3 regions of the Pseudomonas sp. CDFA 610 genome follow, and region 3 is predicted to be linked to each of the others. Evidence: predicted binding sites of a transcription regulator. Region 3 holds the regulator's gene; each other region holds the start of a gene.
What was found. The regulator sigma-54, encoded in region 3, starts transcription at its own class of promoters, with help from an activator protein. The targets are predictions, from matches to a motif close to ANTGGCATNNANNTTGCTNT.

Region 1 (5,900 bases), on a different contig from region 3:
GCTCATGCCGTAACGCGTCAGGCCCTGTTGGGCAATGCCACGGATTTCCAGCCAGGTGGAGTTGATGTTCTCCCACATGTCGGCGGTGATCCGGCCGCGTACAGCGTGGGCACTGGCACGGGCCGCACCCAGACAGCTATAGATACTGGCCGGGTTGCTCGCATCCAGAGCGAAGAAATGCAGCATGCGCTCGGCGTGCAACTCGCCGTGCCGCTCGATATAGGTTTCCAGCGTGCCGGTGATCAACAACGGCATGGCTATTTCATCCAGCCCGTCGCCGCGCCCGTCCTGAGGCATCAACGACAGCGAATAGCTCACGTCCAGCATGCGGGCGAGATTCTCCGCTCGCTCCAGGTAACGCGACATCCAGAAAAGATCCGAGGCAGTTCTACTTAACATTGGCAGGCATCCTTAATCCTCGACCACCCAGGTGTCTTTGGTTCCGCCACCCTGAGACGAATTCACCACCAGCGAGCCTTCACGCAAGGCCACTCGGGTGAGGCCGCCGGGCACAACGCGGGTTTCACGACCGGACAGAACAAAGGGGCGCAAATCGATATGGCGCGGGGCGATGCCGTTCTCGACAAACGTCGGACAGGTCGAAAGGCACAGTGTCGGTTGAGCGATGTACGCATGCGGCTTGGCCTTGAGACGCACCCGGAAGGCTTCGATCTCGGCGGCCGTGGCGGCAGGTCCGACCAGCATCCCGTAACCGCCGGAACCCTGGGTTTCCTTGACGACAAGATCCTTCAGATTGGCCAGCACGTGGGACAGCTCTTCGGGCTTGCGGCATTGCCAGGTCGGTACGTTCTTGAGGATCGGCTCTTCGTCCAGATAGAAACGAATCATGTCGGTGACATACGGATACACCGACTTGTCGTCCGCGACACCAGTTCCAATGGCGTTGGCCAGCACCACGTTGCCGGAGCGATACGCCGCCAGCAGACCGGGCACGCCCAGCATCGAATCAGGATTGAAGGCCAGCGGATCGAGGAATGCATCGTCCAGACGACGGTAGATCACATCAACGGCCTTGGGGCCATCGGTGGTGCGCATAAAGACGCGATCATCACGCACGAACAGATCGGCACCCTCGACCAGCTCGACCCCCATCTCGCGGGCCAGGAAAGCATGTTCGAAGAACGCACTGTTGAAGCGCCCGGGCGTCAGCACCACCACACTCGGGTTATCCAGTGGACTGGAGCTTTTGAGCGTGTCCAGCAACAGGTTCGGGTAATGATCGATGGGCGCAATGCGCTGTGCCGCGAACAGCTCGGGGAACAGGCGCATCATCATCTTGCGGTCTTCGAGCATGTAGCTCACGCCGCTGGGCGTGCGCAGGTTGTCCTCGAGCACGTAATAGGTGCCATCGCCATCACGGACCAGGTCGACGCCGGAGATGTGCGAATACAGGTCACGGTGCAGATTCAGACCCTGCATCGCCAACTGATATTGCTCGTTGGCCAGCACCTGCTCGGCAGGAATGATCCCGGCCTTGATGATGCGTTGGTCATGATAAAGGTCGGCAAGGAACATGTTCAGCGCCTTGACGCGCTGAATGCAGCCTCGCTCCACTACCCGCCACTCACTGGCCGGAATGCTGCGGGGAATGGTATCAAACGGAATCAACCGCTCGGTGCCCTGCTCGTCACCGTAGAGCGTGAACGTGATCCCGGCGCGATGAAACAGCAGATCGGCTTCACGCCTGCGTTGAGCCAGAAGCTCAGGCGGCGTATCGCCCAGCCAGCGGGCGAATTCCCGATAATGCGGACGGACCAGACCGCCAGCATCGTACATCTCGTCATAAAAGGTGCGGATCATGCCGTACTCCTTGTCACCATGGACACCTTAAGCTTCGCAAGGCCCGTGCCACCGGCATAAACGCTTAAATATCAATAAGTTAGATATAAAACCTGCAGGCTGCGCACCATTCCTGTGCGCCAAACGCCCCAGCTACCTCTTTCATGCGTCATTCGGAAGCGTCTTTGCGTCGCGAAATCTATGACCAGCATAGTCAGAGTTGATTTCCGAACACGATATTAGTTCGCCACAATCGCCAGCAACCGAGCAAACAGGGCATCAAACGTCACTTTTGCCCTTGACCCCATTTTCCGGCGAGTACCACGCACCTTCACGTACTCACGACCGAACTTCCCTTTGAGCCACTCTCTTGAGTGGCTTTTTTTTGCGCACTGATAATAGCTTCGGACGTTACGCAGCCCCGGCGAGCGGGCTGCTCGTGAACAGCTCCTGCGCCAGATTGACTGACCTCTGAAAACAGAACCGGCCGCCCCGGCAGGTTTCTCCAGGTCGGCCGGTCAGCCCGCATGTTTCAATTCAGTTGCAGCGGATCAGGCGTGCAGCCTTCTGATCTCCTGTTTCACACCCCACCCTTCAACCTCCCCGTCCATTGGCGAAATGGCCATTTGAAAGTCTTGTTCAAAGTCACCGATACCGTCGTAGGTGGCGTACATCACCTTGCTCAATTGCAGGTGCCAGGCACCGTCGTCGCGTACATTGATCTGTGTATTGAGGGACTCTCCACGAAATTTGTCTGCAGCCTGCCGCGCCCGTTCCTCGTCGGGAAAAATGGCATAGAACTCGATGGGATGAATTCGTGCGAAGTCAAAACCGCCTTCTTTCATGCGGCGCAGTACGTTACTGCTGATGTCCTCTTGATAGGCTGTGCTCATGAAACGTCCTCCTATGCAACGATAGATAGAGTTTCAACTCTTCCCGAGTGACCATTGAAAAGAAGGTCACCGCACGGCAGTTACTCCGACGTGGGGAATCAAGCATGTCGCTGACCGGACCTTGAACAGGCCGGGGATGGACAGGTGTCAGAGGCCGTCTTCACGGCCTCATTTGCAGAGTAGACCCATCGAGGGGCCATTGCCAAGTGATTGGCGCATCAAGATTTTTTTTCAGATGGATCAGTTCGTTTCTGTAATGGAAATGATCTGGACACTGTTATGGTCCTTGAGTGTCTTGACCGTCGGCTCGTCGGTTCGACCTTCCAGGTCATTGAGATCCAACTCATCTGTGACGGGATACAAGTCCCTGCGCAACAGACGTGCAGCATCCTCTTCGCTGGGGCGTTCCTGCCACTGCACCTCACGACGTTGCTGCACACCATCCTTGTCCAGATACAAAATGGCCCACTGTTTCATCAATGCCTCCAGAATAAGCAAGCCAGGCACTCTGACTTACCTACTCTGGACCTTGCGCCGCGTCCATTCGTTCCAATGGATTGCGTGCGGGAAACGGACTCAAATGGCTCACTAAAAAGGCCCTCGCAATGGATGCCGAGGGCCTTCTTCGTTGCTGAAACGGTCAACTGCGCGTCTTGCCCGATTCACATCGGGCAAAGACGACAGCGGTCAGTTCCTGTTCTTGCTGGCTTCCACACCTGCTGTGTTGTCCAGCAGGCTCTTGGTCGCGGTTTGCAGGAAGCTTTCCAGCTTGCGCTTGAGTTCCTCGGTATCCGGAGCGTTGGGTACTTCTTCCGCGTGCGGAGCGGCGCCCAGCGTGTACGTCAGCAGCTTGGCCGGCATTTCGGTCGGCTCGATCAGAATACGGTTGCCGCTGATGATTGCCACCACCTGCTCGCTGCCAGACGGCTTGATCACGCCAAAGCCCTTGTCGCCTTCCGGCAGGTTGAGCAGATCGCGTCCCCAGCACTGGTTACGCGTCTGACCACCCAGACGGCCCATGATGGTCGGTACGACGTCCACCTGAGTGCCGACAGTGCTGCTGCGCTGGCCGAACTTTTCCTGCACGCCCGGGCCGATCAACAACAGCGGCACATTGAAGCGGCCGAGGTCCATTTCGGTCAGTTGACGGTTGTTGCCAAAGCCGTGGTCACCCAATACGACGAACAGGGTGTTCTTGAAGTAAGGCTCTTTTTTGGCCTTCTCGAAGAACTGGCCCAGCGCCCAGTCGGAATAACGCATGGCAGTCAAATGCTCGTCCAGCGAACCGTGGCCAGTCACACGCTCGACCGGCAGGTTTTCCGGCAATGCGTAAGGCGTGTGGTTGGACAGTGTCTGCAGCAGGGCATAGAACGGTTTGCCGTTCTGACGCGCCTTCAGCTCCTGAGCGCCGCGGTCGAACATGTCCTGATCGGAAACACCCCACGTCGGATCGGAGAACACCGGATTGACGAAGTCCTCGCGGCCGACAAAGTTGGTCATGCCCTGATTGCTGAAGAAGCCCGACTGATTGTCCCAGGCAAAGTTGCCGTTGTAGACGTAGACGTCGTCGTAGTTGCGACCCGTGCTCAACAGCTGCGGCAGGCCCGACAGCTTGTGGCTGCCCTCTGGCGTCTGCATCAGGTATTCGAAACCTGGCAGGTTCGGGAAGCAGGCCATGGTGGCGAACATACCCTGGTGGGTGTGGGTGCCGTTGGAGAAGAAGTGATCGAACAGCAGGCCTTCCTTGGACAGCCTGTCGAAGTTCGGCGTGATATTGGCATCACTGCCCAGCGCACCGACCGAGTGACCGGCGAAGCTCTCCATCAGGATCACGACGACATTACGGATCGGCAGGGTGTTTTCCGCAGGCGGCGTGAAATCACGACGTACTGCAGCGATGTCCGGCTCAACCAGCTTGTCATGGGGCGTCAGCAGCATCTCGCGGACAGTCTGTTGCGCATCGGCCTGGGGCAACGTGGCTTTCCAGACGTTATCGCGATCCTCAGACATCCGGCTCTTGGCAGCCGTGATCAAGGTCAGCGTACCGTTGAGACCCAGTTGGTTGGCGAAATTCGACTCAGTGGTATACGCATCCCCCCAACGCAGTGGCGGACCCTGGCGCAAGGTGCCACGGGCGCAGATCACGGCAACGATCAAGACCAGGAAGAAGACACCTATGCGCATGTACCATGGCGCAATGGAGCGAGTGCCAGCACCGCCGCCCGACAATGCATTGCGCGGCCGCGTAACGCGATCAATACCTTTGAACACCAGACTCAACAGCCAGGTGACCACGGCCCAGGCCAGCAGATAACGCACGACCGGGAAGCCGTACCAGAGCATGCTCAGAACGGTCTTCGGGTCTTCCTTGACGTACTGGAACACCAGACCGTTCAGGCGTTGATGGAACTCACGGTAGAAGTCCATTTCCATCAGGCCAAGGAACAGCGTGATGCTGCCGACCAGGGTCAGCCAGAACCGGAAGAAGCCACGCGCCGCCATGGCCCGAGCGCTGAACAGCGACAGCATCAGCGGAATCAGCAGATAGACCGTCAGACGCAGGTCGAAACGCATGCCGTTGAACAGCGCCTCGATGAAGGTCGACGCAGGTGTGTCGCCAATCATCTCGCGGTTATAGACCAACAGACCGATACGCAGCAGCGTGTACATCACCATCAGGGCCAGGCCGCTGAGCAATGTATAAGCCAGATGTGATTTGACGGTCGGGTTTTGCAGGCGGGACAAGGCTTGCCGATGAATCTGGGCGTCCGTTTTGGCCATGGTTGTCAGGATCCGGTGGATTCAGGGTTGGGTTCAGACGTGCGATACCGGCGCTCCATCGAGTGAGCGGCAGGCTGCAAGGGGGGCAGATAGTACTTGATCGACAGGCGTTTGGGGCTCGTTCAACGCGTCTTGTTCAGGGTCAGAGGCTATCTGCGCGTTCAGCGTCGCGCGCAATTCTGAGACAAGGAGTGTGAAAATTGTGTCGCGTTCCACCCGGCAGGCATGACGTTTCAGGCGCTCAGGCCTGAAACGTCGGATGCCGGACTCAGTCGTTGCTCGGTTTCTTGATCGCACTGAGCACGTACTGCGGCAGCGCGAACGCGCCGATGTGCACGTCAGGGTTGTAATAACGCGTAACAACGCCGCTGCCTGCAAAACGCTGACGCAGGGTTTCCAGCGGCAACTTGCGGTACGCCTTGTCGG
Region 2 (5,900 bases), on a different contig from region 3:
GCGGTAGCTCCGGTGTGTCCGGCCAATGGTTGCTGGGTTATCAGCGCTTTCTGAGTCAGCTGGATGTCGCCGTGGCGCAGCAGTACAAAAGCCTTGAGTGGCACAAGGTCAATCTCGACAAGGCGCGCGGTTCCTGGCAGGACGCTTATGCGCGTGTCGAGGGGTTGCGCAAACTGGTCCAGCGCTACATGGACGAGGCGCGCAAGCTTGAAGACAAGCGTGAACAGAAGCTGCTTGACGAACTGTCCCAGCGTCTGCCCCGTCACGAACAGTTCTGACACTGATTTTTTGACGAGGCGATCACAAAGTCTGGTCTACGCTCACAGTGTCCAGGTTTTGAAATATTTCAGGAATTCCTATGACAGTCACTTCCGAGCTTTCCCCGGACCGGCGCCAGTTGACGCTTTATATTGCGGGGCGTTTCGACTTTGCTACGCATCAGGCCTTTCGGGGTGCCTACGAAGGGCAGTCGGGGGATTTGAGTTATGTCGTGGACCTGCGCGACACCCATTATCTGGACAGCTCCGCGCTGGGAATGTTGTTGCTGCTGCGCGATCACGCCGGTGGTGACAGGGCGCAGGTGCGACTGATCAACTGCTCGGCCGATGTGTCCAAGATCCTCGCGATCTCCAATTTCTCGAAGCTGTTTCAGTTGAGCTGATCGGTGCAGGCGCTCTCGAAAGGCCTGTGCATTCTGATCGCCGACGACAGCGCCAGTGACCGACTGTTGCTCGCAACCATCATCGCTCGCCTTGGGCATCGGGTGGTGAGCGCGGCCAACGGCCTTGAGGCTGTGGCGATCTTCAGTACCGAGCGTCCGCATCTGGTGTTGATGGACGCAATGATGCCGCTGATGGACGGCTTCGAGGCGGCGCGGCGAATCAAGCTCATGGCTGGCGAATCGTTGGTGCCGATCATCTTTCTGACGTCACTCACCGAAGGCGAGGCGCTGGCACGGTGTCTGGATGCGGGCGGCGATGACTTCGTCTCCAAGCCCTACAACACTCAAGTGCTGGCGGCCAAGATCAATGCCATGAATCGCCTGCGGCTTTTGCAGGAGACCGTTCTGCAGCAACGGGACTTGATCAGCACTCACCATGAATACCTGCTCAACGAGCAGCGCGTCGCCAAGGCCGTCTTCGATCAGGTCGCGCATTCCGGCTGTCTGGGTGCGGCGAATATTCGTTACCTGCAATCGCCTTATGCGCTGTTCAACGGGGACCTGATGCTGGCGGCCTACACCCCGGCCGGGCATATGCACGTGCTGCTGGGGGATTTTACCGGGCACGGTTTGCCGGCTGCCGTAGGGGCAATGCCGCTGGCCGACGTGTTTTACGGTATGACAGCGAAAGGCTTTGGTCTGGTCGAGATCCTGCGCGAAATGAACGCCAAGCTGAAGCGCATCCTGCCGGTGGACATGTTTTGCTGTGCCACGCTGCTGTGCGTCAATCTCTCGCAGCGGCAGGTCGAGGTCTGGAACGGCGGACTGCCGGACGGCTATCTGTTGCGCGCCGACGGGGCTGAGCCGGTCATACTGGTTTCCCGGCATCTGCCGCTTGGCGTACTGAGCGTGGATGCGTTTGAGGTCAGGACCGACGTCTATCCGCTGGCGCTGGGTGACCGGATCTTCCTGCTGTCTGACGGGGTGCTCGATACCAGCGACAGCCATGATCAGCTTTTCGGTGTGCAGCGACTGCGAGATGTATTGGCCGCCAATGACCGGCCCGCGTTTCTGATCCAGGAAATCCTTCAGGCGCTGAACGACTTCGGCGGCAAGGCGCGTGATGACGTCAGCCTGCTGGAAATCACAGTGATCGACGAGCCGCTGGATCCATTGCCGCTGCCCACGTACTCCGACAGCGGCGCCTCAAGCCCTCTGGACTGGTCGGCCAGTTTCGAATTTCGCGGCTCCACCCTCAAGCGGTTCAATCCTGTGCCTTACGTTCTGCAGTTGCTTCTGGAGGTTCACGGCCTGCGCAGCCAGGGCGGTGCGCTGCATGCGGTAATGGGTGAGTTGTACAGCAACGCCCTCGAGCACGGTGTACTGGGGCTCGATTCGGCGCTCAAGCATGATGCTGCCGGTTTTGCCCGCTACTATGAGCTGCGTGCCGAGCGTCTCGAGAATCTTCGTGACGGATTTATCTGCATGACCCTGAGAATTGAACCTGTAGGGCAGGGTGGCCGTCTTACCTTGAGTGTCGAAGACAGCGGCAACGGTTTCGATGCGCAGCAGGTGATCGACCATACACCTGTCATTGACGGTTTGTATGGGCGCGGCATCAGGTTGGTATGTGAACTGAGTCGGCAGGCCCGATGGTCCACGGATGGCAGGATCGCCTGCGTGGAATTTTCCTGGACGTGAGTGGCATAATCGCGCCCTGGAGTCTTGATCAAGGAGTGAGCAAGTGTCTGTTCATCTGGATTACAACGTTTTGAGTACCCTGCAGGAAGTCATGGAAGATGAGTATCCCACGTTGCTGGATGTTTTCTTCAAGGACTCCGAGCAGCGCCTTTCCCAGATGCGTCTGGCGCTTGAGCTCCATGGGCCTGACCTGGAAACGCTGAGCCTGAACGCCCACAGTTTCAAAGGCAGCAGCAGTAACATGGGAGCGCTACGGCTTTCCGAGCTATGTCGCGAGCTTGAGGAGCGCGCCCGTCAACAACGACGTGAGGGTCTGGAAGAGCTGATCGGCAGTATCGACAGCGAGTACGCGACTATCCGCCGGCTGTTCGATGCAGAGCGCCAGTTCTTCGTCAATTAAGCGCTTGGACCCTGTCCGGCAGATGACGTCCAGACTGCTCTTTGAGGGTTGGCCTGCATCTTGCTAGTAATTCGGTAACCAGCTGTTTATGCGGAGACCGAAATGCCCCTCGCCACCAATGCGCTTCTTCAGGCCAATGCCGCTGCGACCTCCAGGTCCAGCGCGGCCAACAATGCGGTCAAGCCTGCCGACGCCGGCAAGGATGAGGCCTCCAGCTTCTCCAATGTCTATGCCAAACAGGCAAAGGATACGGCTTCTGCGCGCGATGATGTGCCTGTGAAATCGGCAAGGGACAAGGCCGCTTCCGGCTCGGACAAGGTCGCAAGCGGCAAGGACAAGCCCTCCGCCGATCAAGGTGCTGCCACAAATACCTCATCCGTTGCCGATAGCGGCAACGGTTTGCCTGCCAACGCAACCACCGCTACTGCCGATGAAGATCAGGCAGCAGCCGACCAGGCCGCGGACGATCAGGTACTGACCGATACGCTGGCCGACGGCGAGACGTTGCCGGTTGCTGATCCGGCGCTGAATCCCGCATTGCAGGCCATGACCGCACAGACGCCTGTTGCACCTGCGATTGCCAAGCCTGCGGTTGCCGATACCAAGGCTTCGCCTGTGGTTGAGCTGGCTGCCGGAGCGAAAGCGGCGCCACCAGCAGTGGTTGACGCTGCCTTTGATCCTGAGGCAGATCCGCTCGACGGTCTTGAGGCAGTGCAGTTGGCGTTGGAAAACGCCAGCGCCAGAACGCAGATGGCGGCCCAGAATGCTCACGCCGCCAGCAAGGCGACGCCATCCAATGCCGAAGCGGACCCGTCACAGAATATCGCCAATAACCTGTCGCTGGTCAGCGAGCAGTTGCCCTCTGATGACAGCAGTACCGAAAGCAGTGACAAGTCGTTCAGCGGTCTCATCGGTGAAGGCCTGAAGGATGTGAAAAGCGCCGCAGGTGACACGCGGGTTGATAACTTTGCCGATCGTCTGGCGGCTCTGAGTCAGGCTGCACAGCCTGCCAGGGCTGCAGCGACGCCGGCGGCAACGCCGTTGATGAGTCAGCCGCTGGCCATGCACCAGAGTGGCTGGACCGAGGGTGTGGTGGACCGGGTCATGTACCTGTCGAGCCAGAACCTGAAGTCGGCCGAAATCAAGCTGGAGCCGGCGGAACTCGGGCGCCTTGATATTCGCGTCAATATGGCGCCGGATCAACAGACTCAGGTGACGTTCATGAGTGCCCATCTGGGCGTGCGTGAAGCGCTTGAAAGCCAGATGTCGCGTCTGCGTGACTCGTTCAGCCAGCAAGGGCTGGGTCAGGTGGACGTGAATGTTTCGGACCAGTCGCAACAGCAGGCCCAGCAACAGGCTCAGGAGCAGGCCAGCCGGGCTCAACGCGGCGGACGTGGTGGTGGAACGGGCTTGGGTGACAGTGCTGACGACGTTTCCATTGCAGATGCCGCCGTTCCTGTAAGTCAGCCGGCAGCGCGCGTGATCGGTACCAGCGAGATCGATTACTACGCTTGATTCGGTGGGAGCTGCGGCTTGACCCCCAGCTTCTGAAGGTGCGCTGAAGTCTGCTTCTGAGCGAAGGGCGTAGTCGGCCTTTCGCAAACTCTATGTCTTCAGCCGTTTGAGCGCCCTTGAGCGCGCGTGCTGCCATGGCTGAAAACTCGTTTGAGTCCGATCCGCCTCCCTTCTGCCAACTCTGGCATAACACTTGCTCTGCCCCTGTCACGTATTGAAGACCCCTTGAATAGTGACGGATTATTGGCATGGCGAAGAGCGAAGAAGTTAAAGACCCCGCTTCCAAAGGCAAACTCAAGCTCATCATCGTAGCGGTTGTGGCCTTGCTGCTCGCTGTCGGTCTGTCAGTGGGTGCAACCTGGTTCATCATGCACAAGAGCGAAAGCGCGCCTGATCCGGCAGTTGCTGCGGCCGCGGCCAACGCCAAGCCAGTGGCGGTTTTCGAACCGCTGACACCTGCTTTCGTCGTTAACTTCAATGCCAATGGCCGTCAGCGCTACATGCAGGTCAGCATCACCATGCTGGGTCGCAATGCTGCGGACATGGAAGCCTTGAAAGTGCACATGCCGGTGATTCGCAACAACCTGGTCATGCTGTTCGCGGCCATCCCTTTCGAGTCGCTGGCCTCGCCGATCGGCCAGGAAATGCTGCGTCAGAAGGCAACCGCCAGCATTCAGGAAGTGGCGCAGAAAGAACTTGGCAAGACTGTGATCGAACAGCTGCTGTTCACTAATTTCGTATTGCAGTAGGACCTCGACATGGCTGTGCAAGACCTGCTGTCCCAGGATGAAATCGACGCGCTGCTGCATGGCGTTGACGATGGTATGGTCCAGACCGAAAGCCCCGGCGAGCCTGGAAGCGTCAAAAGTTATGACCTGACCAGTCAGGACCGGATCGTCCGGGGGCGTATGCCGACCCTGGAAATGATCAACGAGCGATTTGCCCGTTACACCCGCATCAGCATGTTCAACCTGTTGCGCCGCTCGGCGGACGTAGCGGTGGGCGGTGTCCAGGTGATGAAGTTCGGCGAGTACGTGCATTCGCTGTACGTGCCGACCAGTCTGAACCTGGCCAAGATCAAGCCGCTGCGCGGCACGGCACTGTTCATTCTCGATGCCAAGCTGGTCTTCAAGCTGGTGGACAACTTTTTCGGTGGCGACGGCCGTCATGCCAAGATCGAAGGGCGTGAGTTCACGCCGACCGAGCTGCGTGTGGTGCGAATGGTGCTGGATCAGGCGTTCATCGACCTGAAAGAAGCCTGGCAGGCGATCATGGAAGTGAACTTCGAGTACATCAACTCGGAAGTGAATCCGGCCATGGCCAATATCGTCGGGCCTAGCGAGGCGGTGGTCATTTCCACCTTCCACATCGAACTCGATGGCGGTGGCGGCGATCTGCACGTAACCATGCCGTACTCCATGATCGAGCCGATCCGGGAAATGCTCGACGCCGGTTTCCAGTCGGACCTGGACGATCAGGACGAGCGCTGGGTCAACGCGCTCAAGGAAGACGTGCTGGACGTCAATGTGCCGCTCAGTACCACCATTGCGCAGCGTCAATTGCCGTTGCGCGACATCCTGCATATGCGTCCCGGTGATGTGATCCCGATCGAACTGGCCGAGT
Region 3 (5,900 bases):
AGATATGAACCAATCCAGTGACCTGATTCAATCCGCGCAACGCACCATTCGCCTAGAAATGGAAGCAATTGAAAGCCTGCTTGCACGCCTTGATGCAGATTTTGTGCATGCCTGTGAAATGATTCTCTCCAGCAAAGGCCGCGTTGTCGTCGTTGGAATGGGTAAATCAGGGCACATTGGCAATAAGATTGCCGCCACACTGGCGAGCACCGGGACGACTTCGTTCTTTGTTCACCCGGCTGAAGCCAGCCACGGCGACATGGGCATGATTACCCGGGACGACATAATCCTGAGCCTCTCCAACTCAGGGACGACCAGCGAGATCGTCACCCTGCTGCCCTTGATCAAGCGTTTGGGTATCCGAATGATCAGCTTGACCGGTAACCCTGACTCGACGCTTGCCAAGGCCGCTGACGTAAATCTGAATGTCAGCGTACTGCATGAGGCATGCCCTCTGAATCTGGCACCCACCTCATCCACCACCGCCGCCCTTGTGATGGGTGATGCGCTGGCCGTTGCACTGCTTGAAGCCCGGGGTTTTACCGCCGAAGATTTCGCCTTTTCTCATCCGGGCGGCGCATTGGGTCGACGCTTGCTGCTCAAGGTCGAGCATGTGATGCACTCGGGAGATGCACTGCCTACAGTCAAGCGTGGCATCCCGTTGCGCGATGCGCTTCTGGAAATGACCCGCAAGGGTCTTGGCATGACGGCTGTGCTGGAAACCGACGGTACACTGGCAGGCATCTTCACTGATGGAGATCTGCGACGCACACTGGATCGTCCATTCGACATACGTGAAACCACCATAGACGAAGTCATGACGATTCACGGCAAAACGGTGAATGCGGACATGCTCGCTGCAGAAGCGCTGAAAATAATGGAAGATAACAAGATCAGCGCCCTGGTCGTTGTTGACGAAAACGATCACCCGGTCGGGGCATTCAACCTGCAGGATCTCCTGCGCGCAGGAGTGATGTAAATGCAGACCCAGGCAGCGAACAGCGAACTGATGCAACGCGGCAAAGCCATCAAACTGGCGGTCTTCGACGTCGACGGCGTACTGACGGACGGTCGACTGTACTTTCTTGAAGACGGCAGTGAATTCAAGACATTCAACACACTCGACGGCCAAGGCATCAAAATGCTGATAGCCTCCGGTGTGACCACGGCCATTATCAGTGGCAGAAAAACACCCGTGGTTGAGCGCCGGGCAAAGAATCTGGGCATCGAGCACCTTTATCAGGGGCGCGAAGACAAATTGGTGGTACTGGACCAACTGCTGGCCGAATTGAACCTGAGTTACGAACAGGTCGCCTATCTGGGCGATGATCTGCCAGACTTGCCGGTCATACGACGCGTCGGTCTGGGCATGGCGGTTGCCAATGCGGCCGGTTTTGTCCGCCAACACGCTCACGGCATTACACAAGCGTGCGGCGGCGAAGGGGCTGCACGCGAATTTTGCGAACTGATCCTGAGCGCGCAAGGCAACCTTGAAGCGGCCAACTCCGCCTATCTATAGAAGCCATTTATGTTCAGCAAGAAAATTCGAAAACTGATGTTTTTCGGAGTGCTGGTATTGTTGTTCGGTGCCGTAGGCTACTGGAACATCAACCCGGAAAGCTTCATGGACCAGCCAGTGAGCCCGGTCGACGAGACCGCCATTGATTACTATGCGGTCAATACGCACACCCATCAGTACTTGCCGGACGGTGGCCTCCAATACGAAATGACGGCTGACAAGGTAGAGCATGTCAAGGCCACTGACGTGACCCTGCTGACCACACCTGATCTGCAGATGTACCGCGGCACCGAGTTCCCCTGGCATGTGCAGAGCAAGCAGGGCGAGGTCTCCCCTGGAGGCGAGCAGGTGGAATTGATCGATTCGGTTCGCGTTGCGCGCACCGACGAAAAACAACGTACGACTATCATCACCAGTAGTCGCATGACCGTATTCCCACAGAAGCAATATGCGCAGACCGACCAAGACGTTAGAATCGACGCTGCTGGCGGTGTCACTACGGCCAAGGGAATGAAAGCATATTTGAAAGACAGCAGGATGGACCTGCTGTCCAACGTCAGAGGACAGTATGAGGCTCGTTAAAACTCTTCCTTTTTTGCTCGGCCTGGGCGCAGCACTGGGAAGCGCGAGCGCCTGGTCCCTGCCAACTGACCGCGATCAGCCGATCCACATTCAGTCCGATGATGCGCAGCTTGATGACAAGAAGGGCGTTGCCACCTACAAGGGCAACGTCATCATCACGCAAGGTTCGATGAAGATCACCGGCAATACGGTGACCATCACGCGCAACGCTCAGGGCGAAGTGGATATCTTCACGTCTGTCGGCAACCTGGCCTACTACGAGCAAAAGCCGGCGGTCGACAAACCGATCGTGCAGGCGTACGCCGTCACCATTCAGTATTACGCCGCTCAGGACCGTATCGTCCTGATCGACAAGGCCAAGGTTGTCAACGACGGCAACACGTCCGAAGGCGAGAAGATCGTCTACGACACGGTCAGGCAGGTCGTCAGTGCAGGCCGTGCCAACGGTGGCGCTAAAGTGACCACGCCACGCCCACGAATCGACATGGTTATCCAGCCGAAAAAGAAAACCGATCAACCGCAGAAGGCCCAGTAATGGCGACGCTTAAAGCCCAGCATCTGGCTAAAAGCTACAAAAGCCGTCAGGTCGTGCGCGATGTGAGCATTTCCATCGAAAGCGGCCAGATTGTCGGCCTGCTGGGCCCCAACGGTGCCGGCAAGACCACCTGCTTCTACATGATTGTCGGACTGGTACAGGCTGATCAGGGCCGTGTACTGATCGACGACCTGGACGTCAGCCATCAACCCATGCATGGTCGTGCTCGTGCAGGCATCGGTTATCTGCCGCAGGAAGCCTCGATCTTCCGCAAGCTGTCGGTGGCCGACAACATCATGGCTATCCTCGAGACCCGCAAGGAACTCGACACCGCTGCCCGACGCAAGGAACTGGAAGGCCTCCTCCAGGAATTCCACATCACGCATATCCGCGACAACCTCGGCATGAGCCTTTCGGGCGGCGAACGTCGCCGTGTGGAGATTGCACGCGCCCTGGCGACAGCACCCAAGTTCATCCTTCTGGACGAACCCTTCGCAGGCGTGGACCCTATTTCGGTAGGCGACATCAAGCAGATCATTCATCACCTCAAGGCCAAGGGCATTGGCGTGCTGATCACCGACCACAACGTTCGCGAAACGCTGGATATCTGTGAAACAGCTTATATCGTCAATGACGGACAACTGATCGCAGAAGGCGACTCGCAAACCATTCTGGCAAACCAGTTGGTTAAAGAAGTCTATCTGGGTCACGAATTCCGCCTGTAAAAGCCGCCTTTGAAAAAGCCGCATCCGGCCCTTCAAGGCCGCCAATATCGATGCGGCTTATTGACAAGACATTATTTCTCGTAACGCTCTAGGCAAACGCCGTGCTTTCAGGCATATAATTTGCTTAAGTTGGCGTTTCGGCGCCTGTAGTGGATGGCGCGTGAGCGCCGGCGAATAAGGTGTTTAGCCCCTGCCATGAAACCATCGCTAGTCTTGAGAATGGGCCAGCAGCTGACGATGACACCGCAGCTGCAACAGGCAATCCGCTTACTCCAGCTATCCACACTGGACCTCCAGCAGGAGATCCAGGAGGCGCTGGAATCGAACCCCATGCTGGAACGCCAGGAGGAAGGCGACGACTTCGATAACTCCGACCCGATGGCGGACAACATCGAACAAAAGCCCAATCCCGATGTTCAGGAACCGACCTATCAGGAATCTGCGCCTACCGTAGATAACCTCGAGGAAGGCGAATGGAACGAGCGCATTCCCAATGAGCTGCCTGTCGATACGGCCTGGGAAGACATCTACCAGACCAGCGCCAGCAGCCTGCCCAGCAATGACGATGATGAGTGGGACTTCACCACCCGTACATCCGTCGGAGAAAGCCTGCAAAGCCACCTGCTCTGGCAGCTCAATGTTGCTCCGATGTCCGACAAGGATCGCCTAGTCGCCGTCACGCTGATCGACTGCATCAACAATCAAGGCTATCTCGACGAGACTCTTGAAGAGATTCTCGAGTCCTTCGATCCCGAGCTGGATATCGAGCTTGATGAGATCGAAGCCGTCCTGCACCGCATCCAGCAATTCGAACCGGCCGGCATCGGTGCGCGCACTCTGAGCGAATGCCTGCTGCTGCAACTGCGCCAGCTACCGGCAAAGACGCCCTGGCTGAGCGAAGCGCAGCGCCTGGTTACCGATTACATCGACCTGCTGGGCAGCCGTGACTACGGCCAGCTCATGCGTCGCATGAAAATCAAGGAAGACGAACTTCGTCAGGTTATCGAACTGGTGCAGAGCCTGAATCCGCGCCCAGGCTCGCAGATCGAATCCACCGAAGCCGAGTACGTCATTCCAGATGTCATCGTGCGCAAGGACAACGAACGCTGGCTGGTCGAGCTGAACCAGGAATCGGTACCGCGCCTGCGAGTCAATCCGCAGTATGCAGGCTTCGTACGCCGTGCAGACACCAGCGCCGACAACACCTTCATGCGCAATCAGTTGCAGGAAGCCCGCTGGTTCATCAAGAGCCTGCAAAGCCGCAACGAAACGCTGATGAAGGTCGCCACTCAGATCGTCGAGCATCAGCGCGGCTTTCTGGAGTATGGCGATGAGGCCATGAAGCCGCTGGTATTGCACGATATCGCCGAGGCGGTGGGCATGCATGAATCAACGATTTCCCGCGTTACCACGCAGAAGTTCATGCACACGCCACGCGGTATTTACGAGCTGAAATACTTCTTCTCCAGTCACGTCAGCACCTCAGAAGGCGGCGAGTGCTCATCCACGGCAATTCGCGCAATCATCAAAAAACTGGTTGCGGCGGAAAATCAGAAAAAGCCGTTGAGTGATAGCAAGATCGCTGGTTTACTGGAGGCACAAGGCATTCAAGTAGCCCGTCGCACAGTTGCCAAATACCGCGAATCTCTTGGGATTGCACCGTCCAGCGAGCGCAAGCGACTGATGTGATGCAGGCCGAGCCACAGCGTTCCAGTGGCAGGCATTACGCCTGCCTCTTTATGCACTGGCAAAGGAGAAGCTGTATGCAAGTCAACATCAGTGGACACCAACTGGAAGTGACCAAGCCACTCCGTGAATACGTTGAGCTAAAGCTCAAGAAACTCGAAGGGCATTTTGACAAGATTACAAACGTGCAGGTCACGATGGCGGTCGAGAAACTGAAACAGAAGATCGAAGCCACGCTGCATATCCACGGTGGAGAGGTAGTTGCCAATGCTGAACATGACGACATGTACGCGGCCATCGACCTGCTCACTGACAAGCTCGACAGACAATTGCTCAAGCATAAGGAAAAGCAGCAAAGCATCCTCAAGGGTGCAAACGCTCGCTGACGCTCACCACACATGATCCGACTTGAAGAAATCCTGACCCCCGGCCGTTCCGAAGTGAACGTGCCGGGCGGCAGCAAGAAAAGCGTACTCGAACATATTGCCCGACTGATTGGCCGCGAAGTACCGGGGCTTGATTGGGAAACAGTATTCAAGGCGCTCGTCGCCCGTGAAAAACTTGGCTCCACCGGTTTCGGCAACGGTATTGCCATCCCTCACTGCCGTCTTGCCACCTGTGGCGAACCTGTCAGTGCCGTCATTCATCTCAACGATTCCGTAGACTTCGATGCCATCGACGGCGCGCCTGTCGATCTGCTGTTCGTGCTGCTGGTCCCGGAGGCTGCCACAGACAAGCATCTGGAACTGCTGCGCCAGATCGCCAGCATGCTTGATTCCAAGGATGTCCGGACACGCCTGCGCAGCGCCAAGACCAATGAAGCGCTCTATCAAGTGGTGCTAGACGTGCAGAA

Region 1: a site for sigma-54 is predicted at 1,855-1,874, ahead of KDX39_RS12925 (circularly permuted type 2 ATP-grasp protein). Genes of this name have one in related genera too.
Region 2: a site for sigma-54 is predicted at 2,810-2,829, ahead of KDX39_RS12490 (flagellar hook-length control protein FliK). Genes of this name have one in related genera too.

What each region holds. Positions count from the first base shown of each region.
Region 1 is NZ_JAGTPM010000006.1:145,704-151,603, reverse strand. It holds gene KDX39_RS12930 (alpha-E domain-containing protein) at 1-399, opposite strand, end outside; gene KDX39_RS12925 (circularly permuted type 2 ATP-grasp protein) at 412-1,821, opposite strand; gene KDX39_RS12920 (ribonuclease E inhibitor RraB) at 2,352-2,693, opposite strand; gene KDX39_RS12915 (hypothetical protein) at 2,934-3,170, opposite strand; gene KDX39_RS12910 (LTA synthase family protein) at 3,381-5,474, opposite strand; gene speE (polyamine aminopropyltransferase) at 5,743-5,900, opposite strand, start outside.
Region 2 is NZ_JAGTPM010000006.1:61,250-67,149, forward strand. It holds gene fliJ (flagellar export protein FliJ) at 1-278, shown strand, start outside; gene KDX39_RS12475 (STAS domain-containing protein) at 359-661, shown strand; gene KDX39_RS12480 (SpoIIE family protein phosphatase) at 665-2,362, shown strand; gene KDX39_RS12485 (Hpt domain-containing protein) at 2,406-2,762, shown strand; gene KDX39_RS12490 (flagellar hook-length control protein FliK) at 2,865-4,277, shown strand; gene fliL (flagellar basal body-associated protein FliL) at 4,526-5,026, shown strand; gene fliM (flagellar motor switch protein FliM) at 5,036-5,900, shown strand, end outside.
Region 3 is NZ_JAGTPM010000011.1:171,461-177,360, reverse strand. It holds gene KDX39_RS21040 (KpsF/GutQ family sugar-phosphate isomerase) at 5-979, shown strand; gene KDX39_RS21035 (KdsC family phosphatase) at 980-1,519, shown strand; gene lptC (LPS export ABC transporter periplasmic protein LptC) at 1,529-2,101, shown strand; gene lptA (lipopolysaccharide transport periplasmic protein LptA) at 2,088-2,636, shown strand; gene lptB (LPS export ABC transporter ATP-binding protein) at 2,636-3,361, shown strand; gene KDX39_RS21015 (RNA polymerase factor sigma-54) at 3,557-5,050, shown strand; gene hpf (ribosome hibernation-promoting factor, HPF/YfiA family) at 5,125-5,433, shown strand; gene ptsN (PTS IIA-like nitrogen regulatory protein PtsN) at 5,446-5,900, shown strand, end outside.